DNA from 2 places in the Chitinophaga sp. Cy-1792 genome. Region 2 is predicted to be linked to the other one. Evidence: riboswitches for the same ligand, from Rfam matches in the RefSeq annotation. Region 2 holds a riboswitch; the other holds the start of a gene.
What was found. A riboswitch is a leader RNA that binds a small molecule or an ion and turns the genes downstream of it on or off. The one in region 2 is predicted to bind thiamine pyrophosphate.
Positions count from the first base shown of each region.

Region 1: linked by a shared signal. The riboswitch ahead of thiS (sulfur carrier protein ThiS) and the one ahead of F3J22_RS08685 (TonB-dependent receptor) in region 2 are both predicted to bind thiamine pyrophosphate.

Region 1 is NZ_VWWO01000001.1:841,061-856,143, reverse strand. It holds gene F3J22_RS03585 (efflux RND transporter permease subunit) at 1-2,770, opposite strand, end outside; gene F3J22_RS03580 (efflux RND transporter periplasmic adaptor subunit) at 2,807-3,877, opposite strand; gene F3J22_RS03575 (TolC family protein) at 3,941-5,296, opposite strand; gene F3J22_RS03570 (TetR/AcrR family transcriptional regulator) at 5,321-5,935, opposite strand; gene F3J22_RS03565 (TetR/AcrR family transcriptional regulator) at 5,952-6,557, opposite strand; gene F3J22_RS03560 (pyridoxal phosphate-dependent aminotransferase) at 6,907-8,166, opposite strand; gene dnaN (DNA polymerase III subunit beta) at 8,551-9,669, shown strand; gene F3J22_RS03550 (sterol desaturase family protein) at 10,094-10,924, shown strand; gene F3J22_RS03545 (hypothetical protein) at 10,972-11,223, shown strand; gene F3J22_RS03540 (lipocalin family protein) at 11,228-11,701, opposite strand; TPP riboswitch at 11,790-11,888, shown strand; gene thiS (sulfur carrier protein ThiS) at 11,944-12,147, shown strand; gene thiC (phosphomethylpyrimidine synthase ThiC) at 12,227-14,080, shown strand; gene F3J22_RS03525 (thiamine phosphate synthase) at 14,082-14,672, shown strand; gene F3J22_RS03520 (hydroxymethylpyrimidine/phosphomethylpyrimidine kinase) at 14,669-15,083, shown strand, end outside.
Region 2 is NZ_VWWO01000001.1:2,100,684-2,115,766, forward strand. It holds gene F3J22_RS08620 (DUF6443 domain-containing protein) at 1-1,788, shown strand, start outside; gene F3J22_RS08625 (hypothetical protein) at 1,834-2,136, shown strand; gene F3J22_RS08630 (DUF4160 domain-containing protein) at 3,119-3,847, shown strand; gene F3J22_RS08635 (hypothetical protein) at 3,866-4,135, shown strand; gene F3J22_RS08640 (hypothetical protein) at 4,353-4,745, opposite strand; gene F3J22_RS08645 (macro domain-containing protein) at 5,094-5,549, shown strand; gene F3J22_RS08650 (hypothetical protein) at 5,642-6,043, shown strand; gene F3J22_RS08655 (hypothetical protein) at 6,217-6,867, shown strand; gene F3J22_RS08660 (hypothetical protein) at 6,882-7,322, shown strand; gene F3J22_RS08665 (hypothetical protein) at 7,352-7,816, shown strand; gene F3J22_RS08670 (M15 family metallopeptidase) at 7,831-9,261, opposite strand; gene F3J22_RS08675 (hypothetical protein) at 9,436-9,891, shown strand; gene F3J22_RS08680 (hypothetical protein) at 9,935-10,393, shown strand; gene F3J22_RS08685 (TonB-dependent receptor) at 10,476-12,842, opposite strand; TPP riboswitch at 12,854-12,947, opposite strand; gene F3J22_RS08690 (single-stranded DNA-binding protein) at 13,097-13,507, shown strand; tRNA gene F3J22_RS08695 (tRNA-Met) at 13,644-13,715, shown strand; gene era (GTPase Era) at 13,914-14,786, shown strand; gene der (ribosome biogenesis GTPase Der) at 14,959-15,083, shown strand, end outside.

The sequences.
Region 1 (15,083 bases), 1.3 Mb from region 2:
GGATAGTAAAGATATTGAGCGTATTATTGGTGAGTGCCAATGCCAGCAATGCACCGATAATTGCCAATGGAATGGAGAATAATACCACAAACGGATAGATGTAGTTATCGTAAAGTGCCACCATGATGAGGTATACCATTACGATAGAGATCAGCAGTGCTGCACCTAATGTTCCGAAAGAGTCGCCCTGGTTCTCCGCATCACCGCCGAATACAAAACTAACGCCGGCAGGTCTTTTCATCTTTTCCAGTTTAGCGGCAAACTCCTGGGTTACAGTACCTGATGGTCGTCCCATCACCTGAGATTGTACAGATACAGAAGTATTTTTATCTCTTCTTTCCAGATGGCTAGGTCCGGAGCCTTCTGTTACGGCTGCAAATTGCGACAATTTTATGAGTTGTCCCTTATTATTTATGAACTGAATGTTAGCAACGTCTTCCAGGTTCTTTCTGTTGAAATCATCGAAGCGTAAGTTGATATCATATTCATAATCTCCCTGACGGAATTTCATCTTGGAATCATCGGCTGTACCGGAGAAGGCTGTCTGCATAGTACCACCCACTGCATCCAGTGTGAGGCCCAGTGCCGCCATTTTATCGCGGTCCACTTTCACGTTGATTTCTGGGTTACCCTCTTCTACAGAGAGTTTCACCTCACTGGAACCCGGAATGGTTTTCAGTGTGTCCATGGCGATTTTGGCAAAAGCCATTACGCTGTCCATTTCGGAACCCATCACGATCAGTTCTACAGGCGCACGTTCTGCAGTACCCAGGATACTAACGTCAGTAGTCTTAACTTTCACACCTGGCAGGATTGCTTTCAGCTCTTTCTTGATTTTCGCTGCATAGATATCCGAACCATCTTTACGCTCTTCCGCAGGCACCAGCATCACCGTAATTTCTGATTTATATGCGGTAGACTGAGAAGTACCGAAGCCATCTTCTGAAGTCTGGCCCACGGTAGTAATCAGACGGGTGATTTCTTTCTTCTTATTCAGGTATTGTTCTGCGGTACGTGTAGCCATATTGGATTGCTGAACAGATGCATCTTTCGGCATTTCCAGCTGCACGATGAATTGTCCGCGGTCACCTTTAGGGATAAACTCACCACCGATGTAACCTTTACCTACCAGCATGAAAGACAGGATCAGCAGACCAACAGAACCCAGGATAGTCCAGCGTTTATGTGCCAGTGCCCAACGAAGCAGGCCTGTCATCCAGTCGGTGAATTTCTGCAGTTGTTTTTCAAACCAGAGAATAAATTTCTCAAAGATATTTTTACCGGTGATATGTTCCAGTTTACCCAGTCGGGACGACAGTAATGGCACGATCATGAAAGAAGAGAGCAAGCTCAACATCGTTGAAATCATTACCACCACACAGAACTCACGGAGGATTTTAGATACCAGTTCATTCGTTAAAGAGATAGGCAGGAACACTACCACAATTACCAATGTAATGGAAGTTACGGTAAAACCGATTTCCTTTACACCGTCATAAGCAGCACGGACACGGTTTTTACCCATTTCCATGTGACGGTAGATATTTTCCAGTACCACGATCGCATCATCCACCAGGATACCTACTACCAGGGAAAGACCCAGGAGCGACATCAGGTTGAGGGAGAAGCCCATCAGCTTCATACCAATGAAAGTAGCGATCAGTGAAGCCGGGATGGAGATCATAACGAAAAGGGCACTACGAATACTGTGCAGGAAGAGGAGCATTACTATTGCCACCAGTACTACCGCCAGGATAAGGTCATGTATTACAGAGTCGGCGGATTCCAGTGTAAACTCAGAAGAGTCGTTAGCCACCAGGATTTTCAGCTTATCTGTTGCATATTCACCTTCGATCTTTGCAATCGCTTTTTTCATTTCTTCAGAAACAGTAACCGCGTTGGCATCTGTCTGTTTCTGTACCTGTAAGGCGATCGCGTTTACACCGTCTACACGGGCAATACGTTCAGCATCTTTCTGCGAATCCTGTACATCGGCAACATCCATCAGGCGTATCTGTGACCCGTTGTCCATTGTTTTCAGTACCAGGTTGTTCAGCTGTGCAACATCTTTATATTTACCGGCAAGGCGGATCAGGATCTGCTGATCAACTGTTTTTACTTTACCGGTAGGGAAGTCGAGGTTTGCATTGGTAATCAGCTGACGCAGTTCCAGGATAGAAAGGTTGAATGCCTGCAGTTTCTTAGGATCTACGTTGATCTGGATTTCACGTTCCTGGCCACCGATCAGGGATACCTGGGCAACGCCTGGTAAACGGGAAAGGATAGGCTGAATCTTTTTATCCATCAGATCATAGAATGCTTTATCATCCATTGTTGCAGTAGCAGACAACGTCATGATAGGCAGGTCATCAATAGAGAACTTATTCAGGGAAGGTGGTTTTGCATCACCTGGCAGATCGGCCAGGATAGCATTTACCTTACGCTGCGCGTCCTGGAGTGCGATGTCCACGTTCGCGTCGTTATTCAGTTCTACAGTGATAACGGAAAGGCTTTCAGAAGATTTGGAAGTGATCTTCTTGATTTTTTCCATAGATGCGATCGCATCTTCAATTTTTTTGGTGACAGTACTTTCCACCTCGTTAGGAGATGCGCCCGGATATACCGTGGCAATAGTAACTATCGGAGAGCTGAACTTAGGCAGGAGCTCATAGTTCAGGGCTTTATAGCTCATCACGCCCAGCAGCGTAAGGATGGTAAACACCACCACTACGACGGTAGGTCGTTTTATCGATACTTCAGTAATCTTCATGTTGAAAGAGTTTGTAGTCCCGGTTACACGTTTTCCTTATTTCCCAGCCTGTTGAACAGTTACGGAAGCACCATCTGTCAGGTTGATCTGACCGCTGGTGATCACTGTTTCGCCTTCGTTCAGGCCTTCACGGATTTCAACCTGGTCGCCGATGATGCGGCCAGCGATTACTTTACGGAGCTTAGCTTTGTTGCCGTCCATTACATAAACCTGGTTACCGTTTACACCACCTACGAAAGCGGTACGTGCAATGAACATCGTCTTATCAGTTTCAGGAGAGGCGAAGTGCGCAGTTCCGTACATACCGGCTTTCAGTTCTTTTGCAGACTGGTTAACAACTTCCATTTCAACAGGATAGTTGAGGGAATTATCACCTTTGGCAGCGATGAAAGTGATGACAGCTTCGTATTTAGCTTCAGGGAATACAGAAGTAGTCACTTCTACTTTCTGGCCTTTCTTCAAGCCTACAACTTGTCCTTCAGGCACGTTCACAGCCAGTTTCAGGCGGGAAACGTCTACGATATCAAACATTTTGTTACCTGCGGAGAGATAAGCACCCTGTTCGATATATTTTTTATTGATGATACCGGAGATAGGCGCTTTCACGTAGGTATCGCTTACACGGCGGCTGGCAGCTTCGTAGCGTGTTTTGGCTACATCATACTGCAGGCGTGCATCGTCTACCTGTTTCTGGGTAACACCACCTGTCTGGAAAGCGGATTCATATCTTTCTTTATCAACTTTCAGTTGTTGCAGATTAGCTTTGGCAGATTCCAGATCTGTATTGAAGAGCTGACCATCTATATAAGCGATTATCTGACCTTGTTTTACTGCGCTGCCTTCATCCACCAGCAGTTTGGTAATACGACCGTTCGTTTCGGCCATGTAGGAAAGTTCGCGAACAGGGGTGAAGTTTCCGTTAGCCAGGAAGCCATCAGCAAAGTCGTTGCGGGATACTTTCTGGATCAATACAGGAACATCGCCGATATTACTTTCTTTTACAAAGTTGATTTTGTCTTCGTTGGCTTTTTTATTTGCGTTGAGCTTCCACATTATCAGTACTACTGCACCTACCGTTACCAGGCCCCAGATAATAAATTTTTTCATCTGCAAATAGATTGAGTTGAGTTTATGTTCTTGCTTTTCAGCAGTTGTTTTTCGTTTATTCGTTTAGTTTAGGAGAGATTTCAGATTACCCTGACTTTTGATAATTTCCAGTTCAGCCAGTTTATATTGCAGCAGTGCATTGTTGTAGCTGTTCTGAGCATCAGTGAGGGATGTTTCTGCGTTGAGCAGATCTGTCAGGCCTGCGAGACCAAGTTTGTAGTTATTCTGTGTAGAATAATATACTTCGTTTGCCAGCTCCATATTCTCTTTCTGTGTATTGATAGCGGTTACGTTGGTACGCATGGTGAGTTTGGCATTTTCATACTGGGTACTGAGTGCCTGTTTGGTTTCATCCATGGTATATTGCAGCTGACGCAATGTAACGTTGGCCTGGCTTACTTTTGAGCGGCGTCCGAAACCATCGAAGATGGGAATTTTCAGGGAGAGGCCTATTGCGGAAGTACCATACCAGAGGGTGCTGTTGATCGCTTCTTTTGCAAACATCCATTGGTTACTCATACCATTGTAGGAATAGCGGCCGAAGAGGGAGAGAGAAGGATAGTTCTCTGCCTGATAGGCTTTCTTCTGGAACATTTGCAGTTCTTCCTGTTTACGGAGCACACGCATTTCTGTTCTGTCTTCCATGTTCATCTGCTCATAATTGAGTACAGCAGCTGCTGACGACTCGATATCTTTCAGCGGAGTAACCGGAATGGTAAATGCATTTTCCAATGGCATACCCATGACGCGTTTCAGGTTGTTGATCTGCATCGCGTAGCTGTTGAGGGTTTGAATGCGTTGGGTCTGGTAGTTGGTAAGATTTACCTTTATTCTGTCCAGATCGATTTTTTTAGCGAGACCATTATCGAATTGAGATTTGGTAGCGCCTACCAGTGCTGTCAGTTTAGTGATATTGCTATCCAGCGATTTTAGATTTTCCTGGGTGATCAGCAACTGATAATAGAGCTGAGTGACGTTGTAAATTACGTCTTCAGTAGACTGTTGCGTAGCCAGTTTATAATATTGTTCGCCTGCTTTTGCCGCTTTAAGACCGGTGAATACGCTCTGGTTAAAGAGTTGCTGGTTCAGCTCTGCGCCTGCGCTGGCGCCGTATTTCACGCCGAATGCCAGTACTACATTTTCACCAGGTTTTCCCAGTGCATCACCAGGAAGGATGGATTTAGCCAGCTGGAGATTATCCGTGTAATTGGCGGAACCATTAATTTGAGGGAGTGCCTGGGAACGTACTTCTTCTGTTTTGAACTTACCCATGTCTTCGTCCATTCTTGTTCTGGCAAGACCCTGGTTATTATTCAAAGCAAACTTCAACGCTTCCGGGAGAGTGAGTGGCGCTTGGGCATAGCAATGAGATACACCTATCCCCAGCAGGAGGATAAGCGACAACTTTAATCGCTTCATACTGTTTAAATTAGCCTGGTAATTTTATTCTTCTTCCTTTATTTGTAAATACTGGTAAGCGAGTTTATGTCCCTGGAGGGTAGCAACTCCCAGTACAAAGTGACTGGTAACTTCATCCATCACCGAGGAGATTTCATACTGGTCAGCCGGGTAGTGAATCGGATCGAAAGCCGCTTCCAGCTGTAGTTGGCGCATACGAGCAGTAACTTCGAGATCTAGGTTTTTACGGAAAATTCCTTCGTTCATACCACGTTTCAGGTTCTCTTTAATGCCAGTCAGAATACAATCGGTTCTAAAACGTTCTACTACTTTCCAGGTTTCCGGATGATATTTTTCTATTTCGAACAGCATAACCGGATTGAGTGTACGGGCTTTCGTGCGGATGAACTGCATCTGATTTACCAGTTCTTCGATAGCGTTGGCCGAGTCTTTACCGTTTTTTTCTGCGAACTGGATATGATCGTTTAATAGTTCGTTCATTGATTCTTTGATGAGCGACTGTTTATCTTCATAATGTTCGTAGAGTGTTTTTTTAGAGATGCCGCATTCGCGTGCGATATCAAACATGGTAACACCTTTCACACCATAAGACCTGAACATTTTTCTGGCCGCCTCCATAATCCGATCTCTCACTTCCATGGTAGCTGTTAATTAATTATGCTTTTATTCCTTTAATAAAGATTTCAATTAAGAGTCGTTGTTGTTCCATTACCTGGTCAAACATTACGTCGTCGATGTCTTCATTGGGATTGACGTGATCGGGAACACTGTAGCGTAGTCCCATCATGGCCATCACCAATGTTTCAGCAGTTTTGTGGGCGTTTTTCACTTTGAATTCACCGCTGGCCACGCCATTTTTAATGATTTCCGCGTGGATTTCAATTTCTCTTTTTTTGGCGGCAACCATCTGCTGGCGGATATCATGTTTGCTATCTATCAGCATTTTAAAGAGCTCCAGGCGGCAGAACTTCATTACGAAGTTGCGGCGGATTTCAATGATCTGAAATAACGCTTTGGTGGCCGATTTGGCAGTTTTGGCTTCTTTCTCCATTTCCTGAAAGTAGGTTTCGCCAATTCTTTCCAGCACAGCCTGGTGCATCCCGTTTTTATCGGTAAAATAATAATAGAGGGATGCTTTAGAACAGCGAAGATCGTCGGCGATCTCATTCATGGTAGTTTTAGAAGCACCATAGTGTGTAAAGCGCTTCAACGCCGCGTCGAGGATCTTATCCCTCATTTCGTCTTTGTTCTCTGCTTGCATTAACTTTCTGACTTTTTTAGTTTCAAGGTCAAAATTAGCAGATTTTTCTTAATAAGTAATGAACAGATTTGTATTAACAACGATTTAACTTTTTTAACAGAAAAGTCAAATAGTCAAAAATGTTGATTAGAAGAGTGTTATAACGGGAGAGTGGAAACGAAAAAATTTTTTAAATTTTTTTTGAGGACAGCTTGTTTTGCTTTTTCCTGACGCCTTCGGCATCAGGAAAAGCCTCAGGGCTTACCCCTCGGAGGGGTAAGCCCTGAGGCTTATAATTATAATAGTAATAATAACAAAAGCCCATGTCTGTGCAGACATGGGCTTTTGCTCCTTATAAATAAATATATACTTATTTCAGTTTGTTGAGGGCAGCTTCCAGCTTTTCGAACATAGCCGGGATTTCTTCCTTCACGCAGGTACCAACGCTGAGGCGGTACCAAGGGGAGGATTTGTCGCCACCGAAAGCGTAGAAAGGCACGAGGGCGATCTTAGCTTCGTCGAGGATATAGGAAGTAACGGCAGCCTGGTCAGCCAGTACTTTACCATCGGCTGTGGTTTTACCCACCAGGTCGATTTTAATGGTAAGATAGATGGCAGCCTGCGGTGCGATTGCTTCTACTTTATGGCCTGCATTCTTCAGTTTATCAAAGCCCTGGTAGATTTTCACCAGGCGTTCTTCGATTTCGCCTTTGAAGTGCTGGAGGTATTTATCCACATTCTCTTTCTGAACGAGGTAGCGGGCAGCGGCTTTTTGCTCAGCCATCGGGCTCCATGCACCTACGTGGGAGAGGATAGATTTCATTTTACCGATCACGTGAGCCGGACCGAGTGCCCAACCAACGCGAACGCCGGTAGCAGCAAAGGCTTTACTCATACCATCGATGAAAACGGTGTAGTCTCTCATTTCAGGACGGAGAGAAACCGGGTTGTAGTGGTGGGTTTCACCGAAGGTCAGTACCCAGTACATCTGGTCAAACAGTACGTAGAGCGGCTTTTCGTCGGCGCCACGGCTTTTGTTTTCTTCCAGTACCAGGTCACAGATATCTTCCAGCTGTTTTTTACCGAAAGCGGTACCGGTAGGGTTCTGTGGAGAGCACAGTGCCAGGAGGGTCGCCCCTTTCAGGAGTGGCTTCAGCTCTTCTGCCGTAGGCATGAAGAAGTTTTCCGGCTTAGTTTGCAACACTACGTGTTCCGCTTCCAGGAAGTGGGTGTAGTGGTTGTTATTCCAGGAAGGAGTTGCATAAACTACCTTTTCGCCACGATCAACGATCGTTCTGAAAGTAGCATAGATAATCGGACGGCCACCGCAGGAAATTACGATTTCTTTAGCAGGGTCGTATGTGAGACCTTCACGTGCACCAATGAAATCACCTACCGCTTGTCTGAGCTCCAGGATACCATCCGCAGGAGGGTAGTTGGTCAGGTGTTCCTTGTAAGCAGTTATGATCTCCTGTTCAAACTCAACCGGGATTGGGAAAACCTTCGGATCAAAATCGCCGATCGTAAAATTGTAGATCTTATCACCCTTGGCCTGCTTCTCTTTGATTTCAGCTGCTAATTTGATGATTTCGGATCCAATCAGTGTTTCGGCTAAATGAGACAGTTTCATAACCTGCTATTTTTGTTGGTTTTAGAAAAATTTTTCTGCGCCGCAAAACTAACCCATTTGCAGATAATTTAAAAGATTGCTGGTATTCTTTTCATAATCTTTAACAAAACCCACAAATACCAGACATCCATCTAAAAACAACTGCTTTTTTTACCCAATCACGTAACATTATCATTTTCAGACATATTTCGGTAACAATAAATTATTGTGAAAAACGCGGATATTTAAGTGTATAAGATGTTATGAAATTAGGCTGATTGACAAAACTTTCTATCTTTGTTTACAGTACATTTACAGCATTTTTGGGGCTATCATGTGAAAGCAGACCAGAGAGACCCTGCCAATCAGGTTACCATAAGAATGACAAGCAAACTTTTATAGATCATGAAATTTATTGTTTCTTCCTCTACTTTATTAAAACAATTACAACAGATCAGCGGTGTTATCAATTCCAATACAGTATTGCCTATACTGGAGGACTTCCTGTTCCTGATTGATAAGAACGAACTGACTGTAGTTGCCACAGACCTGGAAACTGTTATGCGGGTGAAGCTGGAGGTGGAAGCCAAGGAAAACGGAAGGGTTTGTATCCCTGCTAAAATCCTGATGGATTCCCTCAAGAATCTGCCGGACCAACCGCTGACCTTCCACATCGATCTTAACTCATATGCGGTGGAAATCACTTCAGACAACGGTAAGTACAAGGTGATGGGCGAAAACCCTGAAAACTTCCCTAAAGAGCCGGCTGCTGATGAAACCACGTCTTTTACCATGACCGCTACCGGCCTGGTAACCGCTATCAACAAAACACTCTTCGCTGTCAGCAACGATGACCTTCGTCCTGCCATGACCGGCGTATTCTTTGAACTGTCCCCTAACAGCCTGACCTTCGTATCTACCGATGCGCACCGCCTGGTAAAATACGTTAGAACAGACGTTCAATGCCCGCAGGCAGATACCTTCATCGTGCCTAAAAAGCCGCTGAACCTCCTGAAATCACTGCTGCCGGACAACGACTCACAAATCAAAGTTGCCTACAGCCAGAACCACTTCTTCGTGCAACACGAAGGTGCCCAGATGATCTGTCGCCTCATCGACGCCAGATTCCCTGATTATAAAGTGGTTATCCCTAAAGACAATCCTTACCGCCTTACCCTGGTAAAAAGCGATTTCCAGAACGCCCTCAAACGCGTAGGTGTTTTCGCCAACAAATCCACTAACCAGGTGGCACTCAATATCACCGGCAGCGAACTACAACTCTCTGCACAGGATGTTGACTTCTCCTTCGAAGGTAACGAGCGTATGAGCTGCCAGTACACCGGCGACGATATGCAGATCGCCTTCAACGCCAAATTCCTCATCGAAATGCTCGGTGCTGCTGAAGGCGATGAAATCAATATCGAACTGGCCACCGCCACCAAAGCAGGTATCCTCAAACCTTCCGAAAAAGAAGAAAATGAAGATCTGCTGATGCTGGTAATGCCACTCATGCTGAACAACTAATCCGCCCCCTTCATGACCGCCTTTATAACGATCATGAATACACGGTAACCTAAAATTTTGCTAAAAGTTATTGCTTGAAGCATAATGATAATACATAAAGCAATCTCTCACAAAGAGGTTGCTTTTTTCTTTGCCCACAGCCCAAATCAGCCATTTTTTATTGCACAAAAAATCGTAATTTTTTACCGGAATAAAGAATCAATACTACGTTTTTATAGTTAGCGCCCGGAACAAATATCACTGTCAGTAATAACGACTGCGCGTATACGAGAAAGAAGCAAAAGTATCCCGTTATTATATACAGAAAATCTCACATATCCTTCTCCCGAGCTTGTTGGTTGTTGTTTAGTTAATGTGGAAAAACCCACTTCGGTTATTAAAGGAATTTGCCTTGTAGCGATTATATACCTGACATACCTGAAATATGGAGTCGTTTTTTGAACATATTTCCACACCTTACCGCATGGCCTTCCTCATAGGTGGCCTGCTATTACTATGGATACTGGAAGGGACCATCCCACGTTTCCGGTTTTCAGGGAATAAATACCGCCATGCCGGTACCAACCTCTTCTTTACCCTCACCACCGTTGTTTTAAATACGATTTTTGCCTTCCTCATAGTGAAAGCCAGCATCTGGACCTCCGCCAAACATTTCGGCCTCCTATACCTCGTAAAATTACCTGTATGGCTACACGCAGCGCTAGCTGTACTGCTGCTCGATTTCATCGGCGCCTGGCTCATACACTGGGTACAGCATAAATATCTCTGGATGTGGCAGTTTCATAAAATACACCATATCGACACAGAGATTGACGCCACCACCGCATTAAGACATCACCCGATAGAAAATCTTTTCCGTATTGCAGCGCTCTTTGCCGGCGTGCTGGTACTAGGTGTACCATTCTGGATGGTCATGCTATACCAGACACTCTCCGTATTTATATCCCAGTTTTCTCATGCCAACATAAAATTGCCCAAAAAGGTAGATAATATCATTAGCTGGATTATTGTATCGCCTGATATGCACAAAGTGCACCACAGCCACTATCAGCCGGAAACAGATTCCAACTATGCCAATATCTTCGCCCTCTGGGACCGCATTTTCGGGACATTCAGAGAAATTAAAGAAACTACGACTATACGTTACGGATTGGATGAATACCAGGAGAACCGGTATAAAGAAATCGGGCCCCTGCTAAAAGTACCCTGGGATCAACACAACGACACCACTACAGTGAACTACAGTAACCACTAAATATATAAACAACGATTATTTACCCTCGATTTTAAATTCGAATACATATGCAACACTCAACAACGTTAACGAAAACTACCTGTATCAGTGCACTTATTATCGGAGTATTTTCTGCTGTTTTTGCATTCGTGACAAAAACACCCTCCAACGCCATCATTATAGGTGCCACCGGTATCGTGGTAGGATTTATTTCTCTGTACATCGGCAGAAAAAATATTGATGACATGCAGCTCGCCACCGGTGGCATTTTCATGGCAGTACTGGCTTGTCTGATCGGATTATGGCAGATTTATAACTAATCCGCTACTTCGTTTTGTGGTATTTTTCAGTGTAACCCACAGCTGCCTTCAGTGGATACAATATTAATGTTGTATCAGACAGCTCTTTAATAATCGCTGTATCCACAACGATACTGGTATCCTTCACACCTTCGGAGTGACTCCACAACAGTAAGGTGTCTGCCGACAGCAGCCATTTTTCGTATATCAACGTATACATATTAATGGATCTGGCGGAACCGTTCTTTCTTAGTTGAAAACCCTGCATTTCTCTGTCCAGGCCCGCTACGGGCTGAATCCACTTTCCTATGAGCTTAGCTGCATCAACCTGCAGCGTATCTGCAACAGCGGTAGTGCTGTCGATTACGCCGGCATTACTGCTGTCAGATACCGTTAATAAACTACTATCCGGAACATGCGTTTCTTCACTCTTCCTGTTGCCACCACAAGCAGCCAATAACAGCATCAGCAATATTCCTTTCAGATAAACTCTTACCATAAACTAAAAATACAATAGTTAACAGAATTACCAACTTTATATTCCATTTCACAGAAATTACCATTTCGGAAAATAATTACTACATTTACGTTCACTTTAGGGGTGTTTATGCGAAAGCATAAGCTGAGATGATACCCTCAGACCTGATGCAGCTCATACTGCCGTAGGGATAAGTAACTGAAACCTTCTTCATCTTCCACACCATCCTAAAGTTTATTGTTCACCAATTAATTCCAGCATCTATGGAAGTGCTTGTAAACAATAAACTTTATGCGGTGCAGCAGGGGACTACTATTGCTGCACTCTTACAGTTTATTCAATTATCCTCTCAAAAAGGCATTGCCGTGGCCGTTAACAGCCAGGTGATTCCCAGGTCAGACTGGGAACAACAGCTGCTGGCCGCCGCAGACAACGTCACCATTATCCGCGCTACACAAGGCGGATAAGATTTAAATCAATTTTCGTTTACCCAAAACCGTTATTATTTATAATGGTTAGGAATCCTATTATCTAAATCTTACTGCCATGCAAAAGCAACAGGCGACTATCAGTCGCGCGCCATTCCCTGCGTCCGAAAAAATTTACGTAGCCGGAAACCTGCACCCAATAAGGGTAGCCATGAGGAAAGTCAACCTGACGAATACACGCCACCAGGGCCCGAAAGCCCCCGGAACCCCCAACGACCCCGTTGTTATCTACGATACCAGCGGCCCATATACCGACACTACCATAGACATCGATGTAAACAAAGGACTGCCACGTCTGCGTGAACAATGGATTATCGACAGACAGGATACAGAACTGCTGCAAGAGAACTCCAGCGCATATACGCGTAGTCTGCAAGATACCAGCCTTCCCGGTATGACGCACCAGATCACGCCACGCAAAGCGTTGCCAGGCAAAAATGTTTCCCAGCTGTATTATGCCAAACAAGGCATCATCACTCCGGAAATGGAATATATTGCCATCCGCGAAAACCAGTTACTGGAAGCCGCTTCCACCGAATACACCACACAACACACTGGTAATAGTTTCGGCGCCCGCACACCTGTTAAGTTCATTACACCGGAATTTGTAAGAGATGAAGTTGCCGCCGGCCGTGCTATCATTCCTGCCAATATCAACCACCCGGAAAGTGAACCCATGATCATTGGCCGTAACTTCCTCGTTAAAATTAATGCCAACATAGGCAATAGTGCCGTTACCTCCAGCATAGAAGAAGAAGTGGAAAAAGCAGTGTGGGCCTGCCGCTGGGGCGCCGATACCATCATGGACCTCAGCACCGGAAAAAATATCCATGCTACCCGTGAGTGGATCATCCGCAACTCACCGGTGCCTATCGGTACCGTTCCTATCTATCAGGCACTGGAAAAAGTTAACGGCAAAGCAGAAGACCTCACCTGGGAAATTTTCCGCGACACCTTAATAGAACAGGCAGAGCAGGGAGTGGATTACTTTACTATCCATGCAGGGGTATTGCTCCGATATGTACCGCTTACCGCCAAACGCGTTACCGGCATCGTTTCCCGCGGTGGCTCCATCATGGCTAAATGGTGCCTGGCTCACCACAAGGAGAATTTCCTGTATACACATTTCGAAGATATCTGCGAGATCATGAAGGCCTATGATGTGTCTTTCTCGCTCGGCGACGGTCTGCGCCCGGGAAGCATTGCTGATGCCAACGATGCTGCACAGTTCGCGGAACTGGAAACGCTTGGGGAACTTACTAAAATTGCCTGGAAACATGATATACAGGTAATGATAGAAGGCCCTGGTCACGTGCCTATGCAGCTCATCAAAGAGAACATGGACAAACAGCTGGAATGCTGCCACGAAGCACCATTCTATACCCTCGGGCCTTTGACTACCGACATCGCACCAGGTTACGACCATATCACTTCCGGCATCGGCGCCGCTATGATAGGCTGGTTTGGCTGTGCCATGCTCTGCTATGTTACGCCGAAAGAGCACCTGGGCCTGCCAAACAAGGAGGATGTCAGACAAGGGGTGATTACCTATAAAATTGCCGCACATGCTGCCGATCTGGCCAAAGGCCATCCTGGTGCGCAGGTACGCGATAACGCACTCAGTAAAGCCAGATTCGAATTCCGCTGGGAGGATCAGTTCAACCTCGCTTTAGATCCGGAAACAGCCCGTTCCTACCACGATGAAACCTTACCTGCCGAAGGCGCTAAAATTGCGCATTTCTGCTCTATGTGCGGCCCACATTTCTGCTCTATGAAAATTACACAGGAAGTAAGGGAATATGCACAGGCAAAGGGTTTGGAAGAAGCTGCCGCCATTGATGAAGGTATGCAGCAACAGGCAAAGGCATTTGTTTCCGGCGGAAGCGAATTGTATTCAACACAATCTAATTAATATGATCTGGGTGATAACTTCTCCCGAAAATATAAATTCGGAATCCGAACTAATAACAAATCTATTAGCAGCAGGCGCTGATAAAATACTGCTCAGGAAGCCTTCCTGGACAAGCATTTCCTATTACAGACTGCTGGAAAAAATTCCCGCTGATTTATATAAGAGGATTATCATCAGAGATAACCAACAGGTATATAAAGATTTTGCACTTGCAGGCATACACTGGAGTGAGGCCGCCAGAAATGCATCACCGTTGTCTGCCACGCAAAAGCAGTATAGTACAGGTGTACACGATTTACAACAGCTGGAAATTTATGAAGATGCTTTTTCGCATTTTTTATTAAGCCCGGTTTTCGACAGCATCTCTAAGCCAGGCTATAGCAGCCAGTTTGCAAAACCTTTACCGGAAAGCTGCAAGGCTACTGTTTTGGCACTGGGAGGCATCAACGAACACAATATTATGCAGCTGCCGGCATGGAAATATGCCGGTGCTGCTGTATTGGGTAGCATCTGGAAAAATCCGGCAAAAGCAGTGGATCAGTTTCTCCTGCTGCAACAAGCCTGGCACAAAGCAAAAATTGCACATCCATGAAACAAGACAGACCATATGCACTCAGCATAGCAGGACTGGATCCCAGCGCCGGCGCCGGTTTGCTGGCTGATATAAAAACATTTGAACAGCTACAGGTATACGGACTCGGGGTAACCAGTGCCGTTACCATACAAACGGGCACCCGGTTTCATGATCTGCAATGGTTGCCTGCCACGCAAATACTGGAACAGGCGAAACCCTTGCTGGAAGAATATCCTGTCACCTTTTGCAAAATAGGTATTATGGAAAATCTTGCTGCTATGCACCGCGTTATTACACAATTGCTGATATGGCAACCAGCTATGAAAATTATCCTGGACCCTGTATTGAAGGCCTCTGCCGGATATACCTTTCATGAAAAACCGTCATGGACACAGTGGGAAGCCCTGCTAAAACACGTTTACCTGCTCA
Region 2 (15,083 bases):
GTAACTGATTATATCGGTGGGCTGGTATATGAAAATGACAGCCTGCGTTTTGCTGGTAATGAGGAAGGGCGGGTACGTGTTATTAATAAAGCCGGTGCTGCTCCTCAGTACGTATTTGATTATTTTATAAAAGATCATCTGGGTAATATTCGTCAGGTACTTACAGAAGAGAGCAATACTAATTTGTATGCTGCTACGATGGAATCTGGGAAGGCCGCCACGGAAGAAGCGTTATTCAGCAATATAGCCAGTACCCGGGCTCCTTTACCGGCGGGTTATCCGACGGATGGTACTACAAATCCCAATCAGTACATCTCTAAATTGAATGCTGGTTCCGGAGCTAAAGTAGGGGCTTCCCTGGTGTTGCGTGTAATGGCGGGTGATACACTGAAAGTAGCAGGTTCTGCATTTTATAAATCTACCGGTACAAATGTCAACAATGCTACGCCGGCGCAGATGCTTGCATCTGTTTTGAATGCATTTGGAGGTACGGATGCCGTTGGTGGTGCACATGGTGCTGGTACCTCTTCCATGAACCTGTCGTCCAATTTTTCCAGTTCGGATCTGCAACATCTCATAGATAAAGATCCAGGGCAGAATTTATCGGATAAACCAAAGGCTTATATAACCTATGCTGCTTTTGATGATCAGTTTAAGCTGATAGATGAAAACAGTGGTGTTCGTCAGGTACAGGGAGCGCCCGATCAGCTGCAAGTGCTTGGCTCAGGGAACATCATCATGAAAAAGAGTGGATTTGTTTACATTTACACTAGTAATGAGAGTAATGAAGATGTTTACTTTGATAACCTGGCAGTAACACATGCCACCGGTCCGGTAATTGAAGAGACGCATTATTATCCGTTTGGGTTGACGATGGCGGGGATAAGTGCGACTGCGTTGAAGGGTACACAATATTCAAAGAACCGTAATGAGTTTAATGGCATAGAACATACGACTGATTTGGATTTGAATCAGTATGATGCATTGTACAGGAACCTTGATCCGCAGGTAGGTAGGTGGTGGCAGATAGACCCCAAAGCTACTAAGTATGAAGATTATTCGCCGTATAACCATACAATGAATAATCCCATTGGGATGAGCGACATGTTTGGGGATGATACGACGCGATACCAGGATCTTCCAAAAGTTTGGTCAGACTTTAAGCCGAACTCGGATGTAGTTCAATTGCCTACATACGCTGTATCTCCAAGCTCTACGCACCAAGATTGGAGTAATGTTGGATTTGGAATTACTTATGGGTTTGGGTGGAAAGTAATGCCATCCCAAGGTTTATTTAAAACTTTAATATTTGGAGGAAGATCCCTTTATGGAAGAGATGTTGATCTTGATGGCCGTTTAACAAAACGGATAACGCCTTTAGCATTTATAGTTCCGGAGGAGTTGGCTTTTGTTGACTTTGAAGGAATCAATTTGGTAGCAAGTGGCCGAAGAATTCTAAAAACATTTAAATGGTCATCTAAATCAGTATCGCTTGCGGCGAAGGAAATTGCCAGTGGTAAATTAAGTATATTTGTAAAGACTAGAGCAGAAGCTGAAGAGCTTTTTTTAGGACTTTTTAATGGCGCTGGTTATAAAAATTCAAGTGCATTTAATGGGCCTGCGGCTAAGCAGTATTTTAATAGCAAAACCATGCATTATCACTGGGATGATGTATTTGATGAAACCGGCTGGCTGGTAAACCATTCTCGTAGTAATCCCCATGGAAATATTATGCATTTACAAGTTCATTTAGAAGATGGTGGCGTTTTAAGAATATTTTTTGAGTAATTTTTTATGACAAAGTTTCAACTTACGATTTATAATAGATTTAGAATGGGAGAGGTAATTGTTGCTGAAGCAAAGGCATCAATAGCTGGCTGTCGTCGATGGGTAGGCATACTGCGTTTACCTGAATATGATCACCTAAGACAGGTTCGTTATGAAAATAAATGGATTGTTTTAGAAAGAGAAATAAAAATAGGTGCAGGAATTGACTATGACATCGCAGATGAGGATATACTATTTTTGAAGAAATATTATGCAAATACGGAAGAGGAAATATATGATATTTTGAAAGTGATAGATATAGAGCCTTGTAAATTTACATATCCCTGGAAGGTTGATTATCCTATGTAATATTGATATGTAACAAAGCTAACAATAATATACCCGCAGCAATAGGGTGTGGGTGTGGAAGGCATGTAGTAGTTGCTCTAGGGTGAGAGTCCCAAATACGCTTTGCAGTTGGAAGCATTAGTTAATAGCAAGGGCCCATAGTAAGGTGGAATCTGAAGGCCGCTGGCGGCAACCATCTAAGCCGACGAACAGAAACTGTATACAAGGCGGAGTTATATATAACCACCTAAGTACAGCGGCCAAAATGGATGGAAAGTGTTACACTTACCCTGGAAGTCCCTGTTTGTTGCCGGAAGTCTGCTGAGCTCACAATAGAATGGAAATGAGCCACCTCCCGAAGTATAAGGATAAAGGTGGAAATCTCACACAAAACCTGAAGAGCTTCATAAGCTGCAACTGAAAATAATGCTAACTGCTTTATAGTATCTTTTTCATGCATGAATGAAAATCAAAGTACTCTTCTTCAATTACTTTTAAAATAAAAATCGCATCAGGGACTTCCTGTTGCGATTTTTATTTTAAGTTCACTGGGAAGATAAGTGTATATATGAACTAGTATGCATCAATTATTCCTATTTTGCGATGCCTGTTTGAAACCTATGGGATTATGAATACAATTTCAATTTTCTTATTCTACTTATTTTAGGTTGTAGTGCCCGATCAATTATAACAGCCAGGTCTGGATAATATGGTAATGACAGAGGAGACATTATAAAAAAAGAGCAGGAAGTGTTCTTCGATAACCTGGTGGTAACGCAGGCTGCAGGACAGGTACTGGAGGAAACGCACTATTATCCTTTTGGGTTGACAATGGCGGGGATAAGTTCGACGGTGTTGAAGGTGTGTAATTATCCTGAGAACCGTAAGAAGTATAATGGGATAGCGTATACGAGTGAATTAGACCTTGATATATGATGCGCAGTTTAGGAATCTTGATTCTCAGATTGGCAGGTGGAACCAGATAGATCCGAAGATAGATGAGATGGAGATGTGGTCTCCTTATGCCTCAAATTTCAACAACCCAATTAGATATAAAGACTTTTTAGGAGATGAGCCCGATGATGGTTTGTGGGGTAGGTTGCAACAGGCGGTAATAAATGTCAAAGATCAAATTATCTCTGCTGCTTTGGGGGCCGGAAATGCATACGTAACTAATCAATTTACGGCGGGTATAGGCCGCAAATACTTTAGTGAAACTGGGTTGACGGGAAATAATGCAATAGCCTACCAAATTGGCCAAAAAGGGGCAGATGCATATAGTACTATTCAAGGTGCCATTGAAGTTCTCGGTTCTGGAGTTGACGAAGTATTAACTGTAGGTGTAGCGACTCCTATTGCAGTTCCCGCATTAATCCATGGAACAGTTGCAACTGTAGTTTCTGTAAAAAATTTGGCTACACCGATTAAGTTTTCTGAAGGAGGTACCACTAAATCAGGAGGGAAATATACAGAACCTACTCTGCCATCAAAAACAGTGGCAGATAATGGGAAAGTAAAGGCAGAGCATTATACGAGAAGTGGAGATCATGGTCCTCCACACGTACATGTAAAGGGAGGGGGGCCAGAAACTAAAGTTGGGCAAAATGGAAAACCAACTGATGGATCTCCAGAGTTGACACCTACTCAACAAAAATTTGTAAATGAATTTAAATCAGATATTCGCAGTGCATTGAAAAAGATTGGGCGCTGGTATAACTATAATAGACAATAGACAATAAAAAAATAGTTTATGGAATTCGTTTGGCTTTTTAATGGAGAAATGGGGCGCTTTGCATCTGGGGTATTTACGGAATTAATACTTGCTGAAAATTGGATTAGGACCAATAAATTGACTGGCGTACTGACCCAATATCCAATTAATACTGGAGTTTATGATTGGGCAGTTAAAGAAGGGATGTTTCATGTAAAGAAGGAGGAACACACTACTTCATTGTTCATTGGTAAGTTTACATCAGCAGGTCAAGAGCATTATCATTATGAGAATGGAGAAAGAGATTGATGTGTACGGAAGATAAACAGATGTAATAAGTGCATAGTCTCACCTAACAGAAATCTATGGTGATAATGTTTCCAAATGAGTCTGTAAATTCAGGATGTTGTGTCCAGGTTATTGTGGCTTGTGTATGAAAGTGGCCTCCTTTCTTCAATATTTTTGCATAAAAAAGCCTTCCGCCAAAGCGGAAGGCCACAATATTCACGGATAGGAACTTCGTATTTTACATGGCAGGCGCACCTGTATTGTCTACTGTGATGGCCTCAACAACGCCATTGTTTATCAGGCGCACATTATAACGATCCATACCATTCATGGATTTTAACGGAGTAATATCATACAGGGCACTACCGTACTTGTTTTCAAAAGTACTGATTACATCCTGGGGTACATATGCTTCCGTTACAGGAAGGGCAGCTCTTGGGTACCAGTAACTGTTATCATTCATGTAAACATAATGACTGGCTTTACGTTCTTTTTTCTCTGCCTTCCTTTCTGCTCTGGCTTCTTTTTTCATTTCATGACGGCCGGAGTTAGCGTTCGCATGTGATGGGATCAAGCTTATTGTTGTAAATCCCATTCCAGCTGCGAATAAATAAACCATCACCTTTTTCATGATCATAAGATTTAGATGAATCGAATCTATTTACACCACAAATTTCCACTATTAGGTTGTTAAAATGAGCATTCTCAGGGGTTTTAACTAATTGGACTAAGGATGAAACTGATTGAAATTGATTGTATTACTGCGTTTTAACAGGGTAACAGTATGAGCGGTTAGCGCTAATTTTAACATTGTATAAATATTGTTTTGTAAGATGTGAGATAGAAATTCATCGGTAGAAATGTTAAATGCAAGTATATCCATCTAACTAAAAATCTATATCTTTAGCAGATATCTTAACCCTTTATAATAAGTGCAGGAGCATATTTGTTGACCAACTCCGAGATCAAAACAGATTCAATGATTCATTACATACCGACAGGAGATATCTTCCAGTTACCGGAAACAAAAAACTATGCACATGGCTGTAATTGTGCAGGTGCCATGGGAAAAGGCATTGCAGTCGCATTTAAGGAGAAATTTCCGGAAATGTATCTCAGCTATAAACAGCTTTGCAAAACGGGTAATTTTAAACCCGGAGACGTATTTACCTACAAATACCAGGACGGTTATGTATTTAACGTAGGTACACAGAAAAGCTGGACAACCCCGGCTACTTTAGATACTGTTACGCAGGGGCTTGATAAAATGATGAAAGAAGCAACTACGGCAGGCGTGGATAACATCGCATTACCAAGAATAGGCGCAGGTTTGGGAAAGCTGGACTGGGAAGAGGTAAAACGGGTTATTAATCATATTGGTGATGCATATCCGCATATTGATTTGTATGTTGTGGAGAATTATAGTTTAATATAAACACATGGTAAATAGAGCTGACATCGGTCTTTTTTTTGGTCTGATGGTGAAATGGGCTACACCGAAATGAATGCTGCCAGATATGGTCTAACATGAATTTTTACAATTATCTTTTTGCACATTTAACGTTTTTTGCCAAAAAATTTGGCTCCGGGGATGCCAGCTATTCCGGAAAGGTTTACATGGATATGTTTTTATTAATGGTATTGGCAGGTCCCATATGTTTTGGTGTGTTAATGGCAACATATTCCCTTATTGCAGCTTTGTCTGCATTTGGTGTATTAATGATAGCGGTTAGTATTTTTAATAAACGTTATTTTTATCGGAAACGCCGATATGAAGAAATATTAAAACACTATGAAACAGCATCCGTGGGAAAGCGTATAACAGGGATGATATTATCAGTCTTCTTAGTGCTTTTTTCCTTTACCCTGCCATTTTTGATTGTATATTTAATCATTGTCATTTTTAATATCCCGCATATTGAAGTTTAAAAATGGCTTGAGGTGAAGAGACTCGATGATTGGAGATGATCTGTTTAATAGTATTTTGTAGTTTATTCCCTTGCATCTTATCCAGTAGTGTAAAGCATCGGATATCTTTCATTTAATTTATTACCTTTTGTTTTCATCTACGTTTATAGCCAATCTCAAAATATTCCACTACTATGGTGTACAGGAAGTATTATTTATTTTATGTACCGGTAATTTCAATACTGTTAACCGCTTGTGGTAATAACGTCAGGAAGGAGAAAACTACGTGGAGAGTCGATACCATGTTGCCAACAGATAGTCATTCGCTGGTGAAAGTGGTAGAAGACTCCACTTCCAGGAACAGCCCGCCATTGCCGGCGCTCACACCAATGGGCGTTACCATGTATATACAGACAATTTTAGATTATAAAGATAGTACGGACAAATATCTGAAGTCCACGAAAAAGATTACCACCATCATTAAAGGATCTGCAGAAATGGGGGAGGCAATTGCCTACATTGCTGCTACGGATACCGTCAAATTACATGTGGTGTTTTATGGGGAGTTAGGGAAGTCGGTATATGAATTTTACCTGAAAGACGGAAAGGTGGTTTATTATACAGCTAAGGATATGCTATACAACCGACCAATATTTGAATCACACAAAGTTAAAGTGATAAAAACAACCTATGAGCAGTTTATTTTTCTTGAAGAAACGGTTGTACGCTGGTGGCACAATAATAAGCTGATGGAAGAGAAACCTGCCGATGATCCGCAGGGAGAGGATCCATTTAGTTTATATGATTTTGTTCAGGAGCAGATACAGGAGGAAAATGAGCAATGATAATTAAGTATTTAATGAGATATATTTTTTGCGGCATCCTGGTTGCCGGATTATTAGTTTCCTGTAATCACCTTATTCAGGGGAATGACCTCTCGGCTGCTGATATAAAGCGTATAGGTGCACTGGGTATTCTTGATAAAGATGAGCAGGTGATTAAATTCTATTCTGAATACAAGAAAAGCTATGCCGGGAACTTTTTTACAGAAAAACGAATTGCGATGTACTGGATCGATTCCAGAGACAGCACAAAGAACGTCATAAAAACTGCATTTTACAAGGATATAAAGTCGATGGATACTGTTTATAATGCAGGACTTACCTATTCCCCTTATATTCTGGTTACAATGAATAACGGCAGCAGTTTCAAGGTAAGTGTAGGTGGGGGGAGAAAAGAATTTAAGCTTTTCTATATGGATGTTTTGAAGAGTTGGAAGGGGAATCAGAGGGTCTTGTAAAGGAACTTAATGCTTGAAATAATTATCGGATGAAGAAGTGTTTAGTTTTAATCTTACTATTTGTTAGTAATTGCGTTTTAGGTCAGGCCGGTCATATAAAAGAGCCAGACTATGAAGGATATATATTCCCGGCGTCTTTCAAAAAAGTGGAAAAGTGGGTTTTTGAGGAAGCACGTGGTCGGTTTACGCCAACACCGGCTGAAATAGCGATAGTGGAGCGTATTGTAAAGTTACAATTGGAAGAGGAAGAAAAAACGTCAAGCTACAAATTGCATATTTGTGCCCATTTAAAAATGTATAAACGACAGTATGTTGGATTTTTTGATAAATCAGGACATAAAGTAATTTGGGTGAATGCGTTACTTTCAAATTACCCCTTTCCCCTTTCAAGCCAGATAATAGAGGTGGATGACGGTGGCGAGTCATTCTGGCAGATGTTAATTGATCTTAAAGAAAAAAAGGGATTTGGCTTTAGCATTAACAGTTTGGGCTAGTGTTATAATTAGTCTTAGAAATTATACCCCATCCTCAGTTTAATGGGATCAGTATTAGGTATATGTGAAGAATATAGGAAATCGAATAGTAGTGATACATCACCCTTTACTTTGGAACTTACCTTATATTTCTTTTTTATACCTATTAACCCGCCTGGTGTCCACTGCGCCAAGCCTGGTATAGCGCTCAGGGTAACCGGCTGGTAATTTTGTTCATAGCCACCATTCAGGAAGAAGGTGTTTTTCAGTTTCCAGTCTACAAAGGAGCGAAGGCCTATTCCCTCACTGCTGAAGGCGATGTGGTTAAACCCTTGTCCCATACCAAGCTTATAGGCGGCACCCAATCCGATAACCCCGTTTTTATGGAACTTATAACCAACCTGCCCTGCGATATCGCTGGTGGTAGGGTAAAAGCTGGTGTTACGCTGGAACTGTATATTTCCGCCATATTCAAGTCGTTGCAGGAATGTTTTGGATTTCATTTCATTAGGCTTGAAGTTGGGCATTTCGCCGGCATTGTCGAGTCCTGGGAAGTTCTTTTTAAGATCGTCCATTTTAGCGCGTGCTTCTGCCATGGAACTGCTGACCGCTGATGCGGCATTAGGGCCGCTTCCCAGGCGTTGCTGAATAAGGCGTTCTACCTGCGTGCGTGTCTGAAGCCCTGCAAGATCAGGAGTGGCGCTGCTTCCGCCTGCATCTATACCCATCAGACTTGCGAGGTAGCTGTGCTTCGCCATGAAATCTTTATAGGCAGGAACTTTTTGCGCCAGTTCAAGGGCTTTCTTCTCAATTTTCTTTTTATCACTGAAAGATTCCTTCAGTTCTTTCACCTGCTGACCATAGTAATAGGCTTCCTTGTTCATGCCCTGCAGACTCTTTGCCATATCTGGCATATTGCCCAGCTGGCCGTTGAGTAACTGTTTACGCTGCTGCATAAACGCTTTGGCTTCCTCCAATATGGCCAGTTTATCCTGAAGTGCTGTTACTGATTTCAGGCTGCCGTTCAATGCCGGGACTTTATCCGCAGAAATATTGGATTGCTTCAGGAAGCTGAGTGTATTGAAAAGAGAGTCTACACCTAAACTATTCCCCAGTAATTTCTTTCCCGGAATCTTATCTGTTTTGGCTTTCAGTTTATCTTTCAGCGCAGCAAACTGCTGTTCACTATCATTAAAGAGCTTTTGCGCATTAACTGAATCCAGTTTCGCCATACGCTTTTTCATCTGCTCCTCATAACGGGACATCTGGTTAAGGGCTTTCGCAGTGCGTTTGGTCAGCTGCCGGTTTAAGGCATCTGATTTTTTGGAAACAGTGCTGTAGTATTTGTTAGGGAGATCTATTGTTTTATTTACGATGCTGTCTTTTTGCGCCAGCACTTGCTCCTGAGCGTTGGCAGAAATAGCTATGACAGACAGACTTATTAGAATCAGGTATATGGGTCGCATGTGAAAAGTATCTAAAGTAACAGTACAACGGATGTTAGCAAATTTACGTAAAAATTTACAAGGTTAATTCCCGATATTGGATATGGATGATGACTGCCGGTGATTTTCCTTGATAACTTGATAGGATATACGTTTGAAAGCAGGTATCAAAATAAAATATAAGGAGGAAGAATAATGAATAACTATACCCTGGATGATATAAGTATTGATAACCAAAAAGGATATTTAGGCTTTAGTGCCTTTATTATAGTACTTTTCGGCGCCTGTTTTATCTTTGATTTTCATTTTTATGTGGGTCTTATCCTGGCAATAGTTATATTACTTTTATGGCTGGGATTTAAATTTTATGCAGACTTCTATAATGTGAAAATTCAGGAAAAGATGTTTGTGATTGAACATATTTTCAAACCTGTACAAAGATTAGATATCGATTTGTTTGATAGAATAGAAGGTATGCAAACGGTTTTCTGGTTGCCAGGAACTTCCTATTTTACTATCTGTTTCAAAGATGGAAGAAGATTTAATTTCTGCAGTATTAAATACAAAGGCTTTAAATACCAATTAACTAGTAAGGAAGAGATCAGTAAGAAACTCACAGCGGAGGTAGTTCACATGGTAAATAATTATTAAGGTATGTTATTGTTACTTACTAAGATATCAAACAGTATAAGTTGTGGTTAATTTCAATCAAAATAATAAGCAGATATATACACTGATGTGGCTACCGGCAGAAGATGAGATTATTTTTCGTGCGAAGGATGAAAGCCCGGTTGCTGCAAATGATAGTTTATATAGTCATCTTAAAAAACATATTCATCTACATCAGTGGAAAGTAAGATATACTGCGGCATACCGCCAATGGCTGGACAATGATAACAATGCTATTTATGATATCTCCAATGAAATTAATAAATCAATGATAGCAGCGTTGATTAAGTTAAATGAGGATTTGGAGACTAAAGCAGTATTTTTCTGGTTTGATATAGATAGATCAGTAACAGATGAATTTACCTGGAAGTGTTGTCCGGTTTCAGGAAAGAAATTAATTACGCTAGGTAAGGAATATACTAAAAAGAATGCCTTTGTATCACCGGATTATCCATTGATATTTCCGGATTATGTTAGCTTGTGATAGTATGTTGTTTATCGCAAAAGAAAACTCCTGCCAAATACTGGCAGGAGTTTTTTGTATCTGGGGTTAGGATATGGTCTGGTTAAAAACCTATATTCACCCCAAAGAAGAAGTTAAATCCTGCCATCGGGTAATAGTAATTATCTGGTTGTACTTTGCCATTTACATAGGTACCATAGGTACTTCCGTTAGGCTCGTAGAGATTATTAAAGATATTGTTCAGCATCAGTTGTACGCCCAGTTCACGGAACAGCGGCTGCGGAATGATATAGTTAAAACGCAGATCGCTGACGAAGTAAGGATTCAGGCTGCTGGCCTTGTTGCCGGTATTATCCATATACTGTCTGCTCACATATTTTCCTAACAGGTCTATATTCAGATTTTTGATAGGCTTCGCAGTAAACATATAACCACCTACGAAAGCAGGGGAGAAGGAAATATTGGTGTTACCGAATTCCAGCGTATGTGCGTCGTAGTTAGCATCGTAGTATACACCGCTGAAGTTAAGTACTTTATTCTGACTCAAGGCGGCATTAGCGCTGAAACTGAATACCTCATTGAATTTCACGTTTCCTTGTACTTCAACTCCCAGGCGATAGCTTTTAGGAATATTGGTACGTACATAGGCGCCTACGTCATTCAGCTTTCCTGTTTGTACTAACTGATTTTTGTAATTCATGTAGTATACATTGGCCTGTAAACTAGCTTTACGGCCGCTCCAGCTGTAACCGGCTTCGAGGTCGCGGAGCATTTCAGGCTTAGGCTCGTTGGCACCGATGTTGGATTCAAAGTCGGTGCGGTTAGGCTCTTTGTGACCTATTGCAAAGCTGGCGAATAAACGGTTAGCCGGATTGATGAAATAGTTCAGTCCTACTTTAGGATTGAAGAAGTTATAATTCACGTGTGGCTTGTAATCAGGTGCAGATTCAAAGCCATTCATGTTATAGCGCACGTTCCTGTATTGCATATCTGCAAAGGCTTGCAGCGCGCTGGTGATTTTATATTGTCCTTTCCAGTAGATGTTGAAATCATTTTTATCTGCCGGAAAACGGTTGTATTCATAATCTTTGTCGATGCCGGTGTATGCCCAGATTACTTTGTCGTAATGCTGGCCTTCATAGCGGTTCCAGCCACCACCCAGACTCCAGTTGAATTTTTCCGCTGTATAGTTCAGTGAGAAAATGCCGCCGTAGAAATAGTTGTCTAACCAGAGCTGACGGACTAAATCAGTAGTATCGATGGTAGCGCCATTGATGTGAACAGGTTGTAAGCCGTAATCCGCCAATGCCTGCTGGCCTTTGTATTCCTCATAGTAGCCACGGCCGCGGGTAAGGTGCCCGGCCACGTTGAAGTTAAAGTGGCTGTTGATTTCCTGGTTGAGGAATAACTGGTAATGGTCCTGTTGATAGTTATCTGTCTGATTATCGTAAGGAGCACCTGGTTTCTCTGTACCTGCGGGATTATAGGTGCGGTCTGTTTTTAGTAAGGCTTCCGGAACGCCATACCATGCCTGGTAAGTTTTTTCTTTACCAGAGAAGATATTTAAGCGGATAGCAGTTTTTTTGGAGATATATGCTGCGGAGGTATAAAACGATTTCAGGTCAGATGAAGCGCGGTCGATATATCCGTCAGAGGATATTCTGGAAAGACGTGCATCGATGGTGAAGTGGTCGTTGATCAGTCCGGAACCTGCTTTGACAGTATTTTTCCAGGAGTTGAAAGAACCAAAGCTGTTGCTGAGTTCTCCGTAGGCTTTGTCGTGGTACTCATTGGTGCTGAGGTTGAGTGTGGCACCGAAGGCGCCTGCGCCGTTGGTGGAAGTACCTACGCCACGTTGCAGTTCAATACTGCTGACAGAGCTGGCGAAGTCGGGCATGTTCACGAAGAAGGTTCCCTGTGATTCCGCATCATTGATAGGAATACCGTTTACGGTTACGTTGATGCGGGTGATATCAGAACCACGCACGCGCATATTCGTATAGCCGATACCGGTACCTGCGTCGGAGTTGGTCACTACGGCAGGGAGTTGGTTGAGCAGTATGGGCAGGTCCTGGCCAAGATTTTCTTTCTTGATTTCTTCAGCAGAAAGGGTGCTGTTGACGAAGGGAGAATTCTTCCCTGCGCGGAGGCTGCTGATCTCTACCTGTTTTACGAAGAGGCCGGTTTCTTCCAAAGAGAAATCGACTTTCGTATTGTCGTCGGCGTTAATGCTGACAGTATAAGGCTTAAATCCGATATAGCTGGCCTGCAGTTTATAATTGCCTTTCTTTTTCAGCTGAATGCTGAAGTGTCCTTTGTTATCGGTAAGTGATCCGTGTTGGTTGACAGATACGGATACTCCTTCTAGTGGCTGGCCGTTTGTTTTGTTTGTAACGGTACCGGTTACGACGGATTGCGCCTGTACGATACCTGCTGTACCCAGCAGTACCCACAACAGTAACTGTTTCATGTATAAGTATATATTTCTGTTTTTCACTTTCCTAACCAGCATTACCTGGTCCAGGTTCTTTGGGTGTGATCTCAGCCTGAAAGTAAGGCACCCCATGTGAAAACGGCAGTAAAGCCGATTTCCGTTACAAAGGTATGCAGGTATACACGAAAAAAATAAAATATTTTTTCCGGTTAGGATTTTTAGGTATTTTCAATGTCTTCCCTGTGTCATCGTCAATAATTTTTTTGTTAACCAATTAATCAGTTATTGAGATGATTAAACTTCAGTTGATTGGCCATTTGGGCCGTGATGCCATTGTACGTGAGGTAAATGGTGTTGCTGTTTTAAACTTTACCATTGCGGTGAATGAGCGTTTCAAGAACGCTGCCGGCATTTTACAGGAGCGTACTACCTGGGTGGACTGCAGCCTGTGGGAGCGCAATAATATGGCGCCTTATCTGCAACAGGGCACGATGGTATTCGTAGAAGGTGCTCCCCGGGTGGAGGGCTATATCAGTAATAATACTGGTGCTATCGGCGGTGCTTTGCGGCTAAAGGTGCTGCAGCTTCAGCTACTCAGCCGCAAGGACGAAGAACGTAAAAAGGTAGCCATCGCTACTACGCCGCCGGAGCTGGTGAGTGTTCCTGAACAGGAATTACCAGCCGATGATTTACCGTTCTGAGCGGTAAATTAACCCGCCTGATCCATTTCTGCATTATGGTATTTCAACTATTAATCAATTAGTTATGAAGATATTTTTTGATTTTATTCAAAAATATTTGGTGGCAATTGAAATTATCCTATCTTTGCACCCTCATTGCGAGGTAGAGCAGAGGTAGCTCGTCGGGCTCATAACCCGAAGGTCAGTGGTTCGAATCCGCTCCTCGCTACAAAAAAGAGAGCCTTCTCTACTCAGTAGAGAAGGCTTTTTTTATTGGTACAAGCGCTGCCTTTCCAGTTGGTGTTTGATGATCTCTTTATAGAGATGATAAAATAGAATAAGCGCCGAAGGCGCTATCTTTGCCTTTCAGCTCCTTGTAGGGCAATGTGTGAATTCACTCGGGGGAAACAATTTTTTAAATAGGGATATGATGCATAAAGCAGGTTTTGTAAATATTTTTGGTAAGCCCAATGCGGGAAAAAGTACGTTGTTAAACGCCATCATGGGCGAAAAACTTGCTATTATCTCGCCTAAAGTACAAACTACCAGACATCGTATTACAGGTGTACTCACCGAACCTGGCTACCAGATCGTATTTTCTGATACTCCTGGTATCATCGACCCTAAATATAAACTGCACGAGAAAATGATGGGTGCCGTGAAATCAGCGCTGGAAGATGCTGACGTAGCCCTCCTGATCATGGACTGTCGTGATAACCTCGAAGAAAATCTCGAACTCTTCAACTCGCTTAAATTAAAAGTACCCAGCATTCTTATCCTCAACAAAATGGATAATCTCTCTAAAGAAGAGATGGAACAGCTGGTAGCAAAATGTAACGAGTGGGGTAAAGCAAAAGCGGTAGTACCTATTGCCGCCAAACAGCAGAAAAACGTGAAAGAGCTGCTGGCTACAATCGTAGCAATGCTTCCTGAAGCGAACGCATTCTATCCGGAAGATACTTTAACGGATAAGTCTACACGCTTTTTTGTAGCAGAAATGATCCGTGAAAAAATCTTCCAGCTCTTCGAAGAAGAGATTCCTTATCATACTACAGTAATCGTTACGCAGTTCCAGGAAAAGGATACGCTGACAAAAATTACTGCTGAAATAATTGTTACCAGAGAATCACAGAAAGCCATCATCCTTGGAGAAAAAGGAAAGTCTATCCGTGAGATCGGTACCAGGGCCCGTCAGGATATTGAGAAATTCATTGAACGCAAAGTATTCCTCGAACTGTTTGTTAAAGTAAGAGGTAAATGGCGCGACAATGATCTCTTTTTGAAAGAATACGGGTATTAATCATTAATAAATTCCTGTGAGAGAAAACTGATGGTGATTTACGCGAAGCGACCACCGCGCGGAGCGCGGAACAAACCAAATCGTAACCGAAGGTTACGATTTATGAATTCGCAAAAATCTACTATTTAGTCAAGCTGGCAGGTGATTACGAAAATCATTTAATAAAATTATTATGGCAGGATTTACCATTGCTATTGTTGGACGTCCGAACGTGGGTAAGTCAACATTGTTTAACCGTTTATTGGAACAGCGTAAAGCTATCGTTGATGACCAGAGCGGTGTAACCCGTGATCGTCA